3 regions of the Candidatus Photobacterium acropomis genome follow, and region 1 is predicted to be linked to each of the others. Evidence: predicted binding sites of a transcription regulator. Region 1 holds the regulator's gene; each other region holds the start of a gene.
What was found. Region 1 encodes PurR, which represses purine synthesis genes. Its sites were predicted from a motif close to TNANGNAAACGTTTNCNTNA; they were not measured.
Positions count from the first base shown of each region.

Region 2: a site for PurR is predicted at 3,926-3,945, ahead of guaB (IMP dehydrogenase). Genes of this name have one in related genera too.
Region 3: a site for PurR is predicted at 1,788-1,807, ahead of Q7657_RS13695 (inosine/guanosine kinase). Genes of this name have one in related genera too.

Region 1 covers NZ_CP131609.1:2,274,589-2,280,506, reverse strand. The annotation lists gene lpdA (dihydrolipoyl dehydrogenase) at 1-1,510, opposite strand, end outside; gene Q7657_RS17395 (carboxymuconolactone decarboxylase family protein) at 1,521-2,126, opposite strand; gene Q7657_RS17390 (TfoX/Sxy family DNA transformation protein) at 2,581-3,171, opposite strand; cyclic di-GMP riboswitch class I at 3,309-3,397, opposite strand; gene purR (HTH-type transcriptional repressor PurR) at 3,575-4,579, opposite strand; gene Q7657_RS17380 (heme ABC transporter ATP-binding protein) at 4,974-5,840, opposite strand; gene Q7657_RS17375 (FecCD family ABC transporter permease) at 5,837-5,918, opposite strand, start outside.
Region 2 covers NZ_CP131609.1:1,222,151-1,228,068, reverse strand. The annotation lists gene Q7657_RS12720 (AbgT family transporter) at 1-271, opposite strand, end outside; gene guaA (glutamine-hydrolyzing GMP synthase) at 715-2,298, opposite strand; gene guaB (IMP dehydrogenase) at 2,398-3,861, opposite strand; gene xseA (exodeoxyribonuclease VII large subunit) at 4,135-5,484, shown strand; gene Q7657_RS12700 (zinc ribbon domain-containing protein) at 5,558-5,800, opposite strand.
Region 3 covers NZ_CP131609.1:1,421,905-1,427,822, reverse strand. The annotation lists gene asnB (asparagine synthase B) at 1-313, shown strand, start outside; gene Q7657_RS13695 (inosine/guanosine kinase) at 381-1,685, opposite strand; gene hemH (ferrochelatase) at 1,836-2,810, opposite strand; gene adk (adenylate kinase) at 3,071-3,715, opposite strand; gene htpG (molecular chaperone HtpG) at 3,856-5,757, opposite strand.

The DNA of each region.
Region 1 (5,918 bases):
CACGACCAAGGGCGACAATGACTTGATCAAATTCCACTTCGACTGATTGGTTATTCGCAAGATCATCTAACTGCGCAAGATGATATTCATTATTGGATGCTTTAAAGCTCACCGCTTTGTGCTGAAGCAATACCTTCACACCTTCATCAGTGAGTTTATTGCGAATAACACAAGCCGCATCGTTATCTTCACGATTGAGTAATTGCTCAGCCATTTCAACCAAGGTAACAGACGTACCTAAACGATTGAACGCTTGTGCTAATTCGCAACCAATAGGACCACCGCCAAGAATAAGCAGTTTTTTCGGCTGTTGTTCTAGTTGCCATAAGGTGTCGGAAGTGAGCGGATCAACATCTTTTAACCCTGTAATGTTTGGTAATAGCGGCGAAGCACCTGTAGCAATAATGATGTTACGTGTCGTGATGATCGTATCGTTCACTTTCACTTGCCAAGGGGAAATGATAGTGGCATCACCTTGAATACAGTTCACGCCTAGCTTGGTGTATCGCTCAATAGAGTCATGCGGTTCGATATCGGCAATAACGTGATGTACTCGCTGCATAACGGCTTTGAAATCGATAGCTTCAATGTTGGCGTTAATGCCTAACTGTTTCGCTTGTTGGATTTCATGAGCACTGTGGGCGGCACGAATTAAGGCTTTAGAGGGTACACAACCAGTATTTAAGCAATCGCCACCCATTTTATGGCGTTCAATCAAGGTCACTTCAGCTTTCACTGCGGCAGCAATATATGAGCTAACCAAACCGCCAGCACCTGCACCAATGACGACTAGGTTTTGATCAAATGAGTGAGGTTTTTGAAAGTCTTGGTAAACCTTTTGGCGTTTTACAGCGTTGACAATGAACTTGGCAATCAGAGGAAACGTGCCGAGTAGAGCTAACGATAGCAATACTGGGGTAGAAACAATTCCACGCAGTGATTCAATATTACTGAGTTGAGTACCAGCATTAATGAAAATAGCCGTAGCAGGTAACATGCCTAACTGGCTTATTAGATAAAAGGTACGCGTTTTAATGGGAGTTAAACCCATCAATAGGTTGATCAGGAAAAACGGAAACACAGGGATCAAGCGCAGCGTTAGGAGATAAAATTCGCCTTCTTTCTCGATCCCTTGGTTAATGGTTTTTAAGCGATAGCCAAAACGCTGTTGTACCCAGTCACGTAGAATAAATCGGCTTGAGAGAAATGCTAAGGTTGCACCAATAGTGCTGGCAAATGAGACAATGATCAGGCTAGGCCAGAAACCAAAAATAGCGGCTGCTAGCAAGGTTAAAATGGCGGCACCCGGTAAGGATAAGGCAGTCGCTAGAACGTAAATAGCAAAGTACGACACATAAGCCACGATTGGCTGGCTTTGAATTTTCGTTTGTAGGGCAGATTGCTCCTGCTTGATAAAATCAAGCGTGAGGTATTGCCCGAGATCGAAATGGATCCAGCTTGCAATCAGGCTAACAATCACGATGAGTAAAGCGAGCTTTTTCTTATCCATGTCTCTCACCTTATTTGTTTTGCTGAGTATCAGCTTGTGATTTGTCTTGCTCTTGGTTAGCCGCAACATCATTGGGTTTAATTGGCAGAGTACAGAAGCCTTGCTCTGGCACGTCCAAAGCGGTGTTAAATTTAGCGGATAGGTTTTGGAAACTGACTAATGCGGTGATCTCTATGATGTCATCGCTGCTGTACCACTGCTGGAGCGCATTAAGCATCTCATCAGTAACACGTTGCCCTGTAATGGTCATGGCTTCCGTGTAGGCAAGCACAGCGCGTTCTTGCTCCGTAAATAAATCAGAGTGTTGCCAATTCGCCAATGCTTTGATTTTTTCTTCAGAATCACAACGCTCTGCCAACTTCATACCGTTAGCATCAACACAGAATGCACAGTCATTGAGTTGTGACACACGAACACAGATCAGCGAGCGTATCACAGCTTGGATAGGGGATTTTTTGCGATCGAGAAAACCGAAAAATCCTGCGACTAACCAAAACAGTACAGGTTTGCGGCCCCAAAGCTTAGCTGGGTTTAGCACTTGCCCATAATGTCGAGCTTGGAGCCATAGCAAGGGTTTTACCCAGAGAGAGTCGATTTTCTTGATTGAGATACGCACAGCCATTCCTTAAAACAGATACCTAAAAAGCGAGTTGCTAGGGTATACATGTAGACCTTAACTGTATGTATTGTATTTCATTTACTAAGAATTATGGCTTTTTCGCCAATCAGTTGGCGAAAATAAAACCAATGGTGAAGAAAATAAAAGGCGAGGAGGATATTGTAAATAGCGATAAATGTGATGCGAGATTAATAAAGCGTTAAATATTTGACGTTATAAAAAACAAAATTAAATATTTATGTTTTAGCATTGATATAAAACAAGAAGTTATTAATTACTTCTAGGTGCGTTATTTTGCTAGTTCTTATTATGAGCTTTATGTATTAAAAGATATAAAATAGAGTAGTCTGGTTAGGTATTATTCTAAATATATATTTAGTAGGTATACTTAGAAATAAAAGAATGAACATCTTTTATTTCTAAGTTAAATAGAATTGTCGAAGTAGATTTATTAAGAAAGGGCTGATAATAATTCGTTTCGACGTTGCTCAGGAATAACAGACCAATGTTGACCACTTATTGCACCTTCTAGCGCCCATAGTAATTCAAGACTAAGTGGACTGTTTTGCGCTTTTTGTAGCGCTTGGTATGCACCTAAAGCACCAGCAGCTTGAAGTTGTTCGATAGTCTCTATGCCTGCTTTTTTAAGCATTCTTTCGTTTGATAACCGTAGGTTTGGTAAGTCCTTTATACGGTCAGGTACGCAACTCTCCTTTTCTTGCTTGTCTTTTTCTGCTGCATCCAATGAATACCGACCTTGCGCAACGATCTTTTCAGGTTCGTCCCACCAATTATCAGGTATTGCGTAGTGCTTGGTTACAACAGGGAAGCCACGTTTCTTATAAACGTAAGGCTCAAGACCTGCTTTTTTGAATTCCTTTTCGGTTTCAGCGTTTGCGCGTAAATGAAGTTTATCATTTACAACTAATGCAAACATTGTATCACCAGCAAAAATGCCAAAACCGCCAAACATCGACCGTGATTTCACAGATCCAAAATGGTCAAATAATTTTAATGAATCTTTTAATATTGGTTTATCCATGCTTCTACTCGGTGAAATAAATATGAGTGTCACCTAAACATCAAGAGCGAGGAATTAGATTAATCAATCTTCATAATAGGCTTGTCAATATATTGTTAAAATAATCGTCATTATATTGGCGAGACTAATTATAATCCTTCGGTAACCCCGCTACCGTGAATTAATAATAATTGTTAGGCCGGAGGTTTTGCGTCTTAATCTTTCAATTAATTTGCCTGTTCGTGACTATATAAAGTTATATTAAATATTAGTTTTAATATTAAATCCAAGTCCTCAAAAATGTGATACTGCTTCAGGTAATTGTTCTTATCTTGTGGTGAGCATAAATCTTTTTTAAAAAAGTAAAAAAAAGCCAACAAGTTAAACTTATCGGCTTTTTCATGACTTACCAAGGTCAATCTTGTTAGTTGAGATCTTTAACAGACTTTCTCGCAACAAGCTCAGGCGTCATTTCAAAAGTTTGACGAGCGTGATTCTTGTCTTTAACACGATCTAGCAAAATTTCCACCGCTGTTTTACCTAAACGACGCTTAGGCTGGTGGATGGTCGTTAGCGGTGGAGCAAAGTACGGTGCAAGGTCAATGTTATCGTAACCAATGATAGAGATATCATCAGGAATACGTAGACCTGCTTGCTGGAATGTACTGATCATTGCCATTGCCATGATATCGTTGAAACAGAAGATAGCAGTAGGGCGATCTTTCATTGCGATAAATTTCTTCGCTGCTTCTACAGCAGATTCACATTCGAAGTCACCTTCAAGTAGCCAATCTTCATTAACGCTTAAGTCCGCTTCTGCCATAGCTTTACGGAAACCTTTTAGGCGCTCATGACAAGTAGACTTATCAGCTTGACCAGATAGACAGCCAATTTTCTTATGGCCGTTATCGATGAAGTGTTTAGTCGCAATGTAGCCACCATCTTCAGCGTTATCTTGAATGTTGTCAGTGTGAGGACGTTCTGGACCCCAGTCCATGATAACCATTGGAAGATCGTTCTGACGCTCTAGTAGTTCAAGTAGCTTCTGATCAAGATCGCTACACATTACTAGTAAGCCATCAACACGCTTTTCTGCCAGCATGCGTAGGTAGTCACGTTGCTTTTCAAGATTACCTTCTGTGTTACATAGGATCAGGGTATAGCCTGCGCCGTAACAGTATTCTTCAACGCCATGTACAACTTCAGCAAAGAATGGGTTAGTTGATTTTGTTACCAACATACCAATGGTACGAGTTGTATTACATTTTAAGCTTCGCGCTACAGCACTTGGTGCGTAGTTAAGCTCGTCTACCGCAGCCAGCACTTTTTTCTGTGTTGCTTCTGCAACAAAGCGTGTTTTATTGATCACGTGTGACACAGTTGTGGTTGATACACCTGCCATACGTGCAACGTCTTTAATGGTTGCCATATTTATTCTTCTAATTATGGTCAGATAGAGATCTGACAAAAGGTTGTGGTACCCAATTGATTAATTACGTAGTAGATGGCTAGTTGAGAGACTAGTAGATATGAAATTCTTTAATTATTAACTACTTAATTATTCAATTTGGCACCGTTTTTATAGAGTACCGCTCTTAAACAACTAAAGCCGCAATAAATGCGGCATTAGTGTATCGAAATTTTTATTACAACTTTTACATGTGTAATCGCTTGCGCTCACATTTTACTGTGTGTTTTGCGTTGTGCAATCTTTCTGTTCATCTTGAGTGAAATTATTGATGATAAAGTATAAAAATGTAGGTCGTTGTCACGCTTAATCCGATTTTTATCGCATTTTTACAGTATTAATAACTGATTGGTTATTAAAGAATAGGATGATTCGCTGACAAAATATAAGGGTAGTTTTCTTTAGGGTGGGTATGCACCGTAACAGGCCAACCATACAGCGATTCTACAACTTCTGCCGTGAGCACTTGTGACGGTGTTCCATCCGCTTTTATTTGCCCATCTTTTAGGAAAATCATCCGATCTGTGTATTGCGCTGCAAGGTTTAAATCATGTAATACCACAATAACCGCAGCGCCTTGCATTGCCATGTTCTTGGCGATTTGTAAGGTGTGATGCTGATGTGCCAAATCAAGAGCTGAGGTTGGTTCATCTAGCATCAAAATACAATGTTCACCAGCTTGGCTTAATTGGGTTAATACCCGAGCGAAATGGATCCGTTGTTTTTCGCCGCCAGAAAGTGTCGGGTAAAGCCTATTTGCAAGGTTTTTGACATCTACATAATCCATTGTCATTTTGGTTACTGATTTGAGCTGTGGTGAAGTCAGCTGTAACGGAATTGCACCTAACTCCACCACTTCTTTTGCTGTGAATGCAAAAGAAAGGGCACTGTGTTGCGGCAGTATGCCTAAATGTTTAGCCAGTGTAGCTCTGTCCCATGATGACAGTGGTTGCCCGAAAAAAGAGACCTCGCCAGATTCAGGTGTCACTTCGCCACAGAGCACTTTTAATAAGGTACTTTTACCTGCGCCATTGGGGCCTAAAAGGGCGGTGACCTCGCCTGAATGAATATCTAAATTCAGATCATCTAATAAGACTTTATTGCCGTAACGGAGTTTGAGATTTCTAGCTTGAATAACGCTGTTTGTATTTAGAGAAGCGTTATTTTGAGAACTGTTTTCTTTCGAACTAAGTAAATCAATATCAATGGCAGTTGCTGTCATGAAATGTGCCTCTTTTGAGCGCTAAGTAAATAGATAAAGAAAGGCGCACCTAAAATAGCGGTGATAATGCCAACGGGT
Region 2 (5,918 bases), 1.1 Mb from region 1:
CTGTGAAATTCTTCACCATATTAGCAAGGAAACTTGCTAATGCATCACCCGTTAATAGGTTATTTACTTGTACAACTTGTTGTGTAACTGGGTGAACTAAACCAAAGTCAAACTGAGACATCACCGCAGAAAGAACCCAAACTGCGATCAAACCCCAGAAGAATAGCAAAGCAGGATCAGGGATCTTATTACCTACTCGCTCGATACCATTTAAAAACTTATCCATAGCGCTTGATGGCTTAGGCGCTTGATTCAATGTTTTTTCGTTCATGGCAACTCCGTGCCCCTATGTTGATTGTGTCTGCATAGTGGATCTACTTTGAAGCAGATCTCATTGTTTTTCCTTTCAGCATTATGTTGCTGAACTTAGGTTGAACGATTGTATCGAAAAGAAAATAAAAAAAAGCGACATCATCTAACGAATAACCAAAAGTTATAACAATACTTTGTAAATAAGTATTAACTGTAAACAAAAAACCAACATAATATTTTATTTAGCAAAACATTCTGTCATCCAAATTGAAACAGATCGGTGTTTGATGACTATACCTAATGATGATTTACTGATTAGTTAGATAACAAATTAAGCATAAAAGAGAAAATTGAGGAGAAAAGTGATTGGATATCGATATCAAATACAGCAATAAAAAAACCCTAATAAATGACTTATTAGGGTTTCAAAAATGTTAACTAGCGTTTAGTTACAGGAGAAGATTATTCCCATTCGATCGTTGCAGGTGGCTTACCTGAAATATCGTAAACTACGCGAGAAATACCATCGACTTCGTTGATAATACGGTTCGATACTTTACCTAGGAAATCGTAAGGCAGGTGTGCCCAGTGTGCTGTCATAAAGTCGATTGTTTCTACTGCACGTAGCGATACAACCCAATCATATTTACGACCGTCACCCATCACACCAACAGAACGAACTGGTAAGAATACGGTAAATGCTTGTGATACTTTATTGTAAAGATCTGCTTTATGAAGCTCTTCAATGAAGATCGCATCAGCACGACGTAGTAAGTCACAGTACTCTTTCTTCACTTCACCAAGTACACGTACACCTAAACCCGGACCTGGGAATGGGTGGCGATAAAGCATGTTGTAAGGTAGGCCTAGCTCTAGACCGATCTTACGTACTTCATCTTTAAATAGCTCTTTTAATGGCTCAACAAGACCCATTTCCATATCGTCTGGTAAACCACCTACGTTATGGTGAGATTTAATAACGTGCGCTTTACCTGTTTTCGATGCAGCAGACTCAATCACATCAGGGTAAATTGTACCTTGTGCTAGCCACTTCGCATTTGATAGTTTCTTAGATTCTTCATCAAATACGTCAACGAATACGTGACCAATTTTCTTACGCTTCGCTTCAGGATCAGCAATACCCGCAAGTGCAGATAAGAAACGATCTTCAGCTTGTACATGAACAATGTTTAGGCCGAACTTATCACCAAACATGTCCATTACTTGCTGACCTTCATTCAAACGAAGTAAACCGTTATCAACAAATACACACGTTAGCTTGTCGCCAATTGCACGGTGAATAAGCATCGCAACCACTGATGAATCAACACCACCAGAAAGACCAAGGATCACTTCATCGTCACCTACTTGCTCTTTAATACGTGCAACAGCATCTTCAATAATGTTTGCTGACGTCCACAGTTTTTCACAACCACAAATGTTCATGACGAAGTTTTCAATTAACTTCATACCTTGACGGGTGTGCGTTACTTCTGGGTGGAACTGAACGCCGTAGAAACGCTTCTCTTCATTTGCCATTGCTGCAAATGGACAAGTTTCAGTTTCTGCAACTTTCACGAAATCAGATGGGATCTCTACCACTTTGTCACCGTGGCTCATCCATACATCCATTAATGCAGTGCCGTCTTCTGCTACTGCGTCTTGAATGCCTTCAAGGAAGTGTGTTGGCTCAACGATCTTAACTTGTGCGTAACCAAATTCACGCTCAGATGAACCAGCAACTTTACCACCTAGTTGCTCAGCCATGGTTTGCATGCCGTAGCACACACCAAATACAGGTACACCTGCTTCAAATACATATTGTGGTGCACGTGGAGAACCGGCTTCCGTTACACTTTCAGGACCACCAGAAAGAATAATACCGTTTGGCGCAAATTCACGGATATCGGCTTCATCAACATCCCAGCTCCAAAGTTCACAGTAAACACCGATCTCACGGATACGACGTGCAATTAACTGTGTGTATTGCGAGCCAAAGTCCAAAATAAGGATGCGTTGATCATGAATATTAGTGGTCGTGGTCATTAGTGAGTGTTCTCAAATAATTTTTATCGATTGGGAGCAGATATTCTGCTCCCGATGCTCTGTATTACTTTCGTTAATTCTAATTAGCAGAATGAACGATTAACCCATACGGTAGTTTGGTGCTTCTTTAGTGATAGTCACGTCATGTACATGTGACTCTTTCATACCTGCGCCAGTAATGCGTACAAATTCAGCTTTAGTACGAAGATCTTCAATAGTTGCAGAGCCAGTTAAACCCATGCTTGAACGTAAACCACCCATTTGTTGGTGTACGATCTCTTTCATGTGACCTTTGTATGCCACACGGCCTTCAATACCTTCTGGTACTAATTTGTCAGCAGCGTTATCTGTTTGGAAGTAACGGTCAGAAGAGCCTTTAGACATCGCACCTAGTGAGCCCATGCCACGGTAAGATTTGTATGCACGGCCTTGGTACAGTTCAACTTCACCCGGTGCTTCTTCAGTACCTGCGAACATTGAGCCAACCATGACACATGATGCACCAGCAGCAATCGCTTTACACATATCACCAGAGAAACGGATACCACCATCAGCAATAACAGGAATACCGTATTGATCAGCAACAGATGCCGCTTCTGAGATAGCTGTAATTTGTGGTACACCTACACCTGTCACGATACGTGTAGTACAAATTGAACCAGGGCCAATACCCACTTTCACTGCACTTACGCCAGCTTCAATCAGTGCACGTGCACCTTCAGCAGTTGCTACGTTACCACCAACGATTGGAAGATTAGGGAATGCCGCACGTGTTTCACGAATACGTTGTAGTACACCTTCAGAGTGACCGTGTGAAGAATCGATAAGCAATACGTCAACACCCGCTTCTACCAGTGCTGCAACACGCTCTTCATTACCTGCGCCAGCGCCCACAGCAGCACCAACACGTAAACGACCACGCTCATCTTTACATGCGTTTGGTTTACGCTCTGCTTTTTGGAAGTCTTTTGCTGTGATCATGCCTTTTAGACGGAATTCATCATCAACAAGAAGCACTTTTTCAACGCGATGTTGTTGCATGATAGCTTCAACTTCTTCACGTGATGCGCCTTCTTTTGCAGAAGCAAGCTCTGTTTTAGATGTCATAACATCTTCAACTTTCATTGAAAGATCTGTCACAAAGCGAACGTCACGACCAGTGATAATACCAACTAGTTCATTGTTATCAGTCACGACAGGGTAACCTGCAAAACCATTTTCTTCAGTTAAACGTTTAACGTCTGCAATGGTTGCAGTTGGCTTTACAGTAACAGGCTCTGAAACCACACCCGCTTCGAACTTCTTCACCATGCGAACTTGATTCGCTTGTTGTTCAATAGACATGTTCTTGTGAATGAAACCAATACCGCCTTCTTGCGCAAGGGCAATTGCAAGACGACCTTCAGTCACAGTATCCATTGACGCTGACACCATAGGGATATTTAGAGCAATATCTTTAGTCAGTTGAGTGCGCAGATCGGCAGTGTTAGGTAGAACGGTTGAATGGGCTGGAACCAGCAAAACATCATCGAAGGTTAAAGCTTCTTGTTTAATTCGTAACATTGCAATATCTCACACCGAATAGGTTTTAAAAGAAGGATAAAATATTGCGGTCGAATTATACGTACGAAGCAAACGTTTGGCTAGAATTTTTTTTATTTTTTTTCTTGACACTTTTTGATTGATAAGTAGTATATTTCGGTTAACTATCCGGTGATGCGGTCAAGGAAATACGGCCAAGATCTGTCCATAGATCTGCCTGTGTGTTTTATGACTTATTCGGTTTTATTTTGACCGCCTGCCTTCTACTTCCTTCGATAGCAGGTACCATTCCCAGTGACCACTTTCTCCCCGCAAAGCCAAACTAATAGCCGTATTTACACCGTTTCTAGCCTTAATGCTCAAGTTCGTCTTATTCTTGAAAATGAAATGGGCGTGGTATGGTTGATTGGTGAATTGTCTAATTTTTCAATGCCCGTTTCTGGTCATTGGTATTTCACCCTTAAAGATGCACGCGCCCAAGTAAAATGCGCAATGTTTAAAGGCAGCAATCGCCACGTCACTTTTAAACCCGGCAACGGTAATCAGGTTTTAGTTAAAGCACGCCTATCATTGTATGAACCACGTGGTGATTACCAACTGATCATTGAAAGTATGCAGCCAGAAGGTGATGGACGTCTTCAACAGCAATTTGAACAACTAAAAATGTCGCTTGCGGCAGAAGGTTTATTTGCACAATCGTTGAAAAAGCCACTGCCAGAGCAACCTAAACGTGTAGGGATCATTACCTCAAAAACAGGTGCTGCGCTGCACGATATTTTACATGTGTTACAGCGCCGAGATCCTAGTCTGCCCATTGTAATTTATCCAACCATGGTACAGGGTGAAGGCGCTGCAATATCTATTGCACAAGCCATTGGTCGCGCTAATACAAGACAAGAGTGTGATGTGTTAATTGTTGGTCGCGGTGGTGGTTCATTAGAAGATCTTTGGGCGTTTAACGAAGAGATCGTCGCACGTACAATTGCTGCAAGCCAAATTCCGATCGTGAGTGCCGTTGGTCACGAAGTAGACGTGACTATTGCAGATTTTGTTGCCGATTTTCGTGCGCCAACCCCCTCTGCCGCCGCTGAATTGATCAGTCGTGATATGACTCACCAAACACAACTGCTTGATCGTAAAAGACAACAATTGCGTCATGCGATCACTACGTATTTGTCACAGTCGCTACGTCAAACAACCCAGTTACAGCATCGTTTAGAGCGTCAGCATCCGCAGCTTCGTCTAAATTTGCAACAACAACATCTTGATGAGATAAGCCAGCGTTTAACCCAAGCAATGGCAAAAAAACTGCAAAATCATCAGCAACATATCGAGCATAATAACTATAAACTCTCGCTCTACTCCCCTGCTTTATTGGTAAAAAATGCACAACGAAATTTAGAACGTAGTGAACAGCGCCTCTATGATGCATTAGATAGGAAACTGCTGAATGTTCGCCACAAATTATCAGTGGCAGCAGAAAAATTGGAAACCGTCAGTCCACTGGCAACCTTAGCGCGTGGTTACTCCATTACTCGAAATGAGCAAGGCGACGTAATAAGAAAAGCCTCCCAAGTGAAAACGGGGGATACCTTAATCACGACAGTAACTGATGGCGAGATCCACTCAAGCGTGATCAAATAATTTTAAGATCTAGTAATAAAAATGGCGCTTTCTACCAGCGCCATTTTTCTTTCTCTCGTTACACTCGCTTTATTTAAGCTTGTGTACCCATTTTAAACTGTGCTTTTACCCGAGATTTAGATTTTAACTCGTTACAGTGATTGCAAAAATAACTCGCAGAGCCACAAGCTTGTAACTTCTCTAATTGCTCATTACAGTCAGGGCAAAATACCGTTTTCTTCACTTCTTGCTGGCAAAAATCACAAAAATAGCCATGATTTTTCCAACTTAAAATACTGCTACATTGCGGACAAATATTATCAGCCTTATCTGTCATGCCTTATAACCTCAGCGCATCAATAATGTGACAGTCAGATTATTGAGCCTGTCATAAAAAAATACAATTCCATCCATCATAGAATTTCATCTTGCTCACAAAATACTATGTGCAGTAA
Region 3 (5,918 bases), 850 kb from region 1:
CTCTGATGGTGTAGGTTACAGCTGGATCGATACCCTAAAAGAAGTTGCAGAAGAAAAAGTAACAGATCAACAACTTGAAACAGCGGCTTACCGCTTCCCTTACAACACACCAACAACCAAAGAAGCTTACGCATACCGTGAGATCTTTGAAGAGTTGTTCCCACTAGAAAGTGCAGCGAAATGTGTTCCTGGTGGCCCTTCAATCGCTTGTTCAAGTGCAAAAGCCATTGAATGGGATGAGAGCTTTAAGAACGCAGCAGATCCATCGGGTCGTGCAGTAGCAGCAGTTCACAACGAAGCTTACAAAAAATAATCTTGCGCTAAATTGCAGATAATAAAAAACCGCCAGCATCGGCGGTTTTTTTATATTCATAAGAAACTTAACGTTCCCAGTATGCTTCTTCCAAGCTATCTTCACGCTCAGGTAGGCCACGAGATAAACGTGGTGAGTATTGAGCCAATACTTCATAGCTCACGCGGTTTGAATATAAACAAACCTGAGAGAACGATGAGTAAGTTAGGAAAGAATATTGGTGCTTACTTGAATTTGGCACGTTTTCTTTGTGGTAACGGTTTGCAGACATATCGTGCAGCAACGCAGATAGTGCGCCATCACCAGCACCGTTCGTATTCTTAATACGCTCAGGGCCGCCCATGTATGGTGCGATATGTGAGTACACCTTGATTGGGTTTTCACACGAATCTTTTAGCATTGGACGACTAAATTCGTAGCGGTTAAATTCTGCAATTTCACCTGGAAGTAATGGTAGGCTTGTTTCGCGCTTCGCATTTTCTTCGGTGTAACCTGCCGTATAAAGGCCAACAGGACCCGCTGTACATAGCACAAGATCAACCCACTCTAGCGCTTTATCCGCTGCTAATAATGGATCTGATTCACCTGTTAGCGCTTCACCTTCATCTTCGTTCATCGCAACAACCGTTACGTTATCGCGAAGGAAGTCACGCCACCATTGAGGATCATCTTGGATCACGAACTTAGTACCCAGAGTTAATACAACTGGCACATCATATTTCTTCGCATATTCAATTGCGCGCATTGTTGCAGCAGGCATTGGATCGCCAGGCTTACAACGAACTAAATAAGCAGTAAGAACAAGTGCAGAGGCATTTTCGAATACACACTCAGGGATGCTTTCTGGTGCTAGCTGGTTCATCTTACCTTCATTGATAGCAAACGTACGTTCACCTTCTTTTGAGATAAGAGCAAAACAGCGACCAATAGGCCCCTCAACAGGCTGTAGGTAGTTCATGTCCATACGGCTTGATGTATTACATAGGTAACGGTAAGCGTAGCTACCGATCTCAATGTCTTTACTCATCACGCCAAGAAGAACAGATTTGTCATCCGCTAGCACAGAGTAGTTGTGTAGGGTGTTACCAATCGTGCCACCAGCAAATTCGTGGGTAACAAGATTGTTTTCTTTTAATTCTTGATATAACGCTTCTGCTTTCTCGTCAGTAATAACCAGTGAATGGCCTTTACTTAACTCGTAACGTTCCAGGAATTCATCATCCACATAAGCTTCAATATCAACCAATGTTTGGTCAATACCGACAACGTGAGTGCGAGCTAAACGTTTTTCTTGTTTAGTTTGACTTAAAAGTGGATCGCGAGCATGTACAGGGAAGTAATGCTTAGATTTTCGTTGGCCTGGAAATTTCATGTCTATGCGCTATCAAGTTGTAAATTTTGCGAATTCTATCACAGAATATAGAACATAAAAGCAAAAGCTCTCATTCGTTTTGCGATATATCAGCACAAATGAGAGCGTAAACGTTATCGTCTAAGAAATTTTTCAGAAAACAAGCAACAATTACCAACCTTGAACGTGTTGTTTCACCAAGCTTTCCATCATAGCGATGTGAGCTTCATCGTCATTAAGGCATGGGATCAGATTAAATTCGACACCACCGGCTTCAATGAACACTTCCTTACACTGCTCAGCAATTTCTTCTAATGTCTCTAAGCAATCCACCGAGAAAGCCGGACACATCACATCAAGGCGTTTAACCCCTTTCTCCGCTAACGTTTTAATGGTGCCTTCAGTATAAGGCTTTAACCACTCTTCACGACCGAAAATAGACTGATAGCTCATGCTCATTTTTTCACGCGGCATCGCTAGTGCTTGCGCTAGTAATTCCGTCGTGCCGTTACAGTGTTCAGGGTATGGGTCACCATTATCAGCATAACGCTTTGGAATCCCGTGGTATGAACATAATAAGTAGTCAGGCTCGCCTTTCTCAGCCCATACCTTTTTCGCTGAATCTGCTAACGCCGAAATATAATCAGGATGATCGTAATAATGATTAATAAAGCGCAGCTCAGGAATGTAAGGCATCGACTTAAGATCTTTTGCAAGGCGATCAAATACCGCAGCAGTTGTGGTTCCTGAATATTGCGGATACAGCGGCAACACGACAACTTTATCGCAACCTTGCTGTTTTAACGCTTCTAACCCCGATTGAATACTAGGATTGCCATAAGTCATACCTAACGCCACAGGCACTTGTAATAACGCTTCTAGGGCTTGTTGCTGACGTTTTGAGTACACCATTAACGGTGAGCCCTCTTCCATCCATACCGACTGATATAACTTCGCTACTTTAGGAGAACGAACAGGCAAAATCACACCATGCAGGATTGGGCACCATAACCAGCGGGTCATATCAACAACACGCTTATCATGTAAAAATTGAGATAAAAATTGTTTTACCCCTGCTGCTGTTGGTGTATCAGGCGTACCAAGGTTTACTAACAATACACCGTATTTATTGTTGTCTTTATTCATCGGTCTTTCGCTCTTATCAATCCAAAACAACGCATTCAGATCTATAGGTAAATATATTCTGTAACCCAAGCTAAACGATCATTGGCCGCCATTGGATCACTCTTATTAAAAAAGACTCGTCCAACCAAGCCCTTATTACAAACTATGCCCAAGCCGCTTGAGTATCGTCTTAATATTAAAACCAAAAAAAACGGGCAATACCAATAGGCAGGCCCGTTTTTTCTCATTGTTATAGACTATCTATATAGCCAACAACAATATTAAGCTAATGCTTTTTCTAGCGCAGCGCTAACTTCAGCAACAGGTAGTGTACCGTCGAACTTAAGGTACTTAGTGTTACCAGCTTCTGCTTCCTTACCGTAGTACTCGATAAGTGGTGCAGTTTGCGTGTGGTATACGTTTAGACGTGCACGTACTGTTTCTTCTTTATCATCTTCACGGATAACAAGATCTTCACCTGTTACGTCATCTTTACCTTCAACCTTTGGTGGGTTGTATACCGCGTGGTAAGTACGACCTGAAGGAAGGTGAGCACGACGACCCGCCATACGCTCAACGATCACATCGTCAGCAACGTCAAACTCAATAACGTAATCAACGTTAACGCCGTTTTCTTTTAGACCATCAGCCTGAGGAATAGTGCGTGGGAAACCGTCTAGTAGGAAGCCTTTTGCACAGTCTTCTTCAGCAATACGCTCTTTAACAAGACCAAGAATGATATCGTCAGATACCAATTGACCTGCATCGATCACTGATTTCGCTTGTTTGCCTAGCTCAGTACCTGCTTTGATTGCAGCACGTAGCATGTCACCAGTTGAAATTTGAGGAATACCAAACTTTTCCATGATGAATTGAGCTTGAGTACCTTTACCTGCACCTGGAGCGCCCAGAAGGATGATGCGCATTGTGATCCCCTTTAATAGAGTGGAATTTTGCAAAAAAGTGAAAATACACTGATTAAGACAGACTCGCAAGCCTAGTACAATCACTGGGCTGCGTTTACATGCTTTATCAGAATAGTATTTGATATATGTAAGTTAATTGGTTATTTAATCAGCAACTTGTTAATTGCAGCAAGGAACTGAGATGGGTCATCCATCGTTCCGCGCTCTGCTAACATTGCTTCACCTAGCAAGAATTCAACCCAGCGACTGAACACTTCTTCATCCGCTTCATCTGCCATTTTCTTAACTAGCGCATGCTCTGGGTTTAGCTCGAAGATGTACTGTACTTCTGGCGCTTCATGGCCTGCTGCTGCTAGCAGTTTCGCCATTTGTGTACCCATTTCATGCTCATCAGTGACCACGACTGCTGGTGTGTCGTGAAGTTTGAACGTTGCACGTACATCTTTCACACGAGAGCCAAGGTAACCTTTAGTGCGCTCAACCACTGAAGCAAATTCTTTTTCTGTCTCTTTTTGCTTTTCTTTCGCTTCTTCATCATCGAAGTTAGACAGATCAAGATCTGATTTAGTGATCGCTTGGAACTGCTTACCTTCAAATTCTGGTAAGTGACCCATTAGGTACTCATCAATACGATCGTACATCAGAATCACTTCCAAACCTTTAGCTCGGAATTGCTCTAGGTGTGGGCTGTGTTTTGCAGCATTGAAGTTATCTGCCGTTAGATAATAAATCTTATCTTGGCCTTCTTTCATGCGGCTGACGTAATCAGCTAATGATACCGTTTGCTCTTGCGCATCATTTTCTGTTGAGCTGAAACGAAGTAAGTTAGCGATCTTGTCACGGTTAGCGAAATCTTCCGCTAGACCTTCTTTTAATACCTGACCAAACTCTTTCCAGAATGTTTGGTACTTCTCAGCATCATTCTTCGCCATACGCTCAAGCATTTGCAGAACACGTTTGGTACATGCTTTACGTAGAGCCTGAGTCACTTTGTTATCTTGCAGAATTTCACGAGATACGTTTAGTGGTAAATCATTTGAATCAATTAAGCCGCGAACAAAACGTAGGTAGGTTGGCATAAACTGCTGAGCGTCATCCATAATGAACACACGTTGTACATACAGTTTTAAGCCATGCTGACCATCACGATTATTCAGATCCCACGGCGCTTTAGATGGAATGTATAACAGGCTGGTGTAATCTTGCTTACCTTCAACGCGGTTATGTGCCCATGTTAACGGCTCTGCGTAGTCATGTGCTACGTGGTTGTAGAACTCTTTGTATTCTTCTTCGCTGATGTCCGACTTATTGCGGGTCCAAAGCGCTTGTGCTTTGTTGATTTGATCCCACTTAGTCCCTGTCACATTGCCTTCTTCATCCTTTTCTTCTGTTTGGATGAACACAGGAATACCAATGTGATCAGAGTATTTACCTACGATTTCACGTAAGCGGTACTCATTTAAAAATTCTTTTTCATCTTCACGTAGGTGAAGAATAATATCAGTACCACGAGTTGGCTTAGTGATGTTCTCAATGCTGTAGTCACCTTCACCAGCTGATTGCCAGCTTACCGCTTCGTCTGCCGCCGCACCTGCTGCACGGGTATTGACTGTTACAGAATCAGCCACAATAAATGCAGAATAGAAGCCAACACCAAACTGACCAATCAATTGTGAGTCTTTACTCTCATCTTCTTTTAACTGAGCAAAGAACTCTTTCGTGCCCGATTTTGCAATGGTGCCTAAGTGCTCAATCGCTTGCTCACGTGTCATACCAATACCATTATCACTAATAGTTAAGGTACCTGTTTGCTCATTAACAGACAGCTTCACACATAAATTTGAATCGTCACCGTACAAATCAGATTGAGACAATGCTTTAAAACGTAACTTGTCTGCCGCATCCGAGGCATTTGAGATCAATTCACGTAAGAAAATCTCTTTATTTGAGTAAAGTGAATGGATCATCAGATGAAGTAACTGTTTCACCTCTGACTGAAAACCACGAGTTTCCTTATTTTTATCAACTACTTGCTCGCTCATCTCAACTCCCAAAAAATTTGTTAGTGGTTATTTTTAAGATAAATATGGTCAAACGGTATAATTTCAACCTAAAATAACACGTTTTTTATTTTTTAGATTTTTTCATATTAGGTTTTATATTTTTTAGATTCAGAAAATATTCAGCAAACTTATAGAACAAT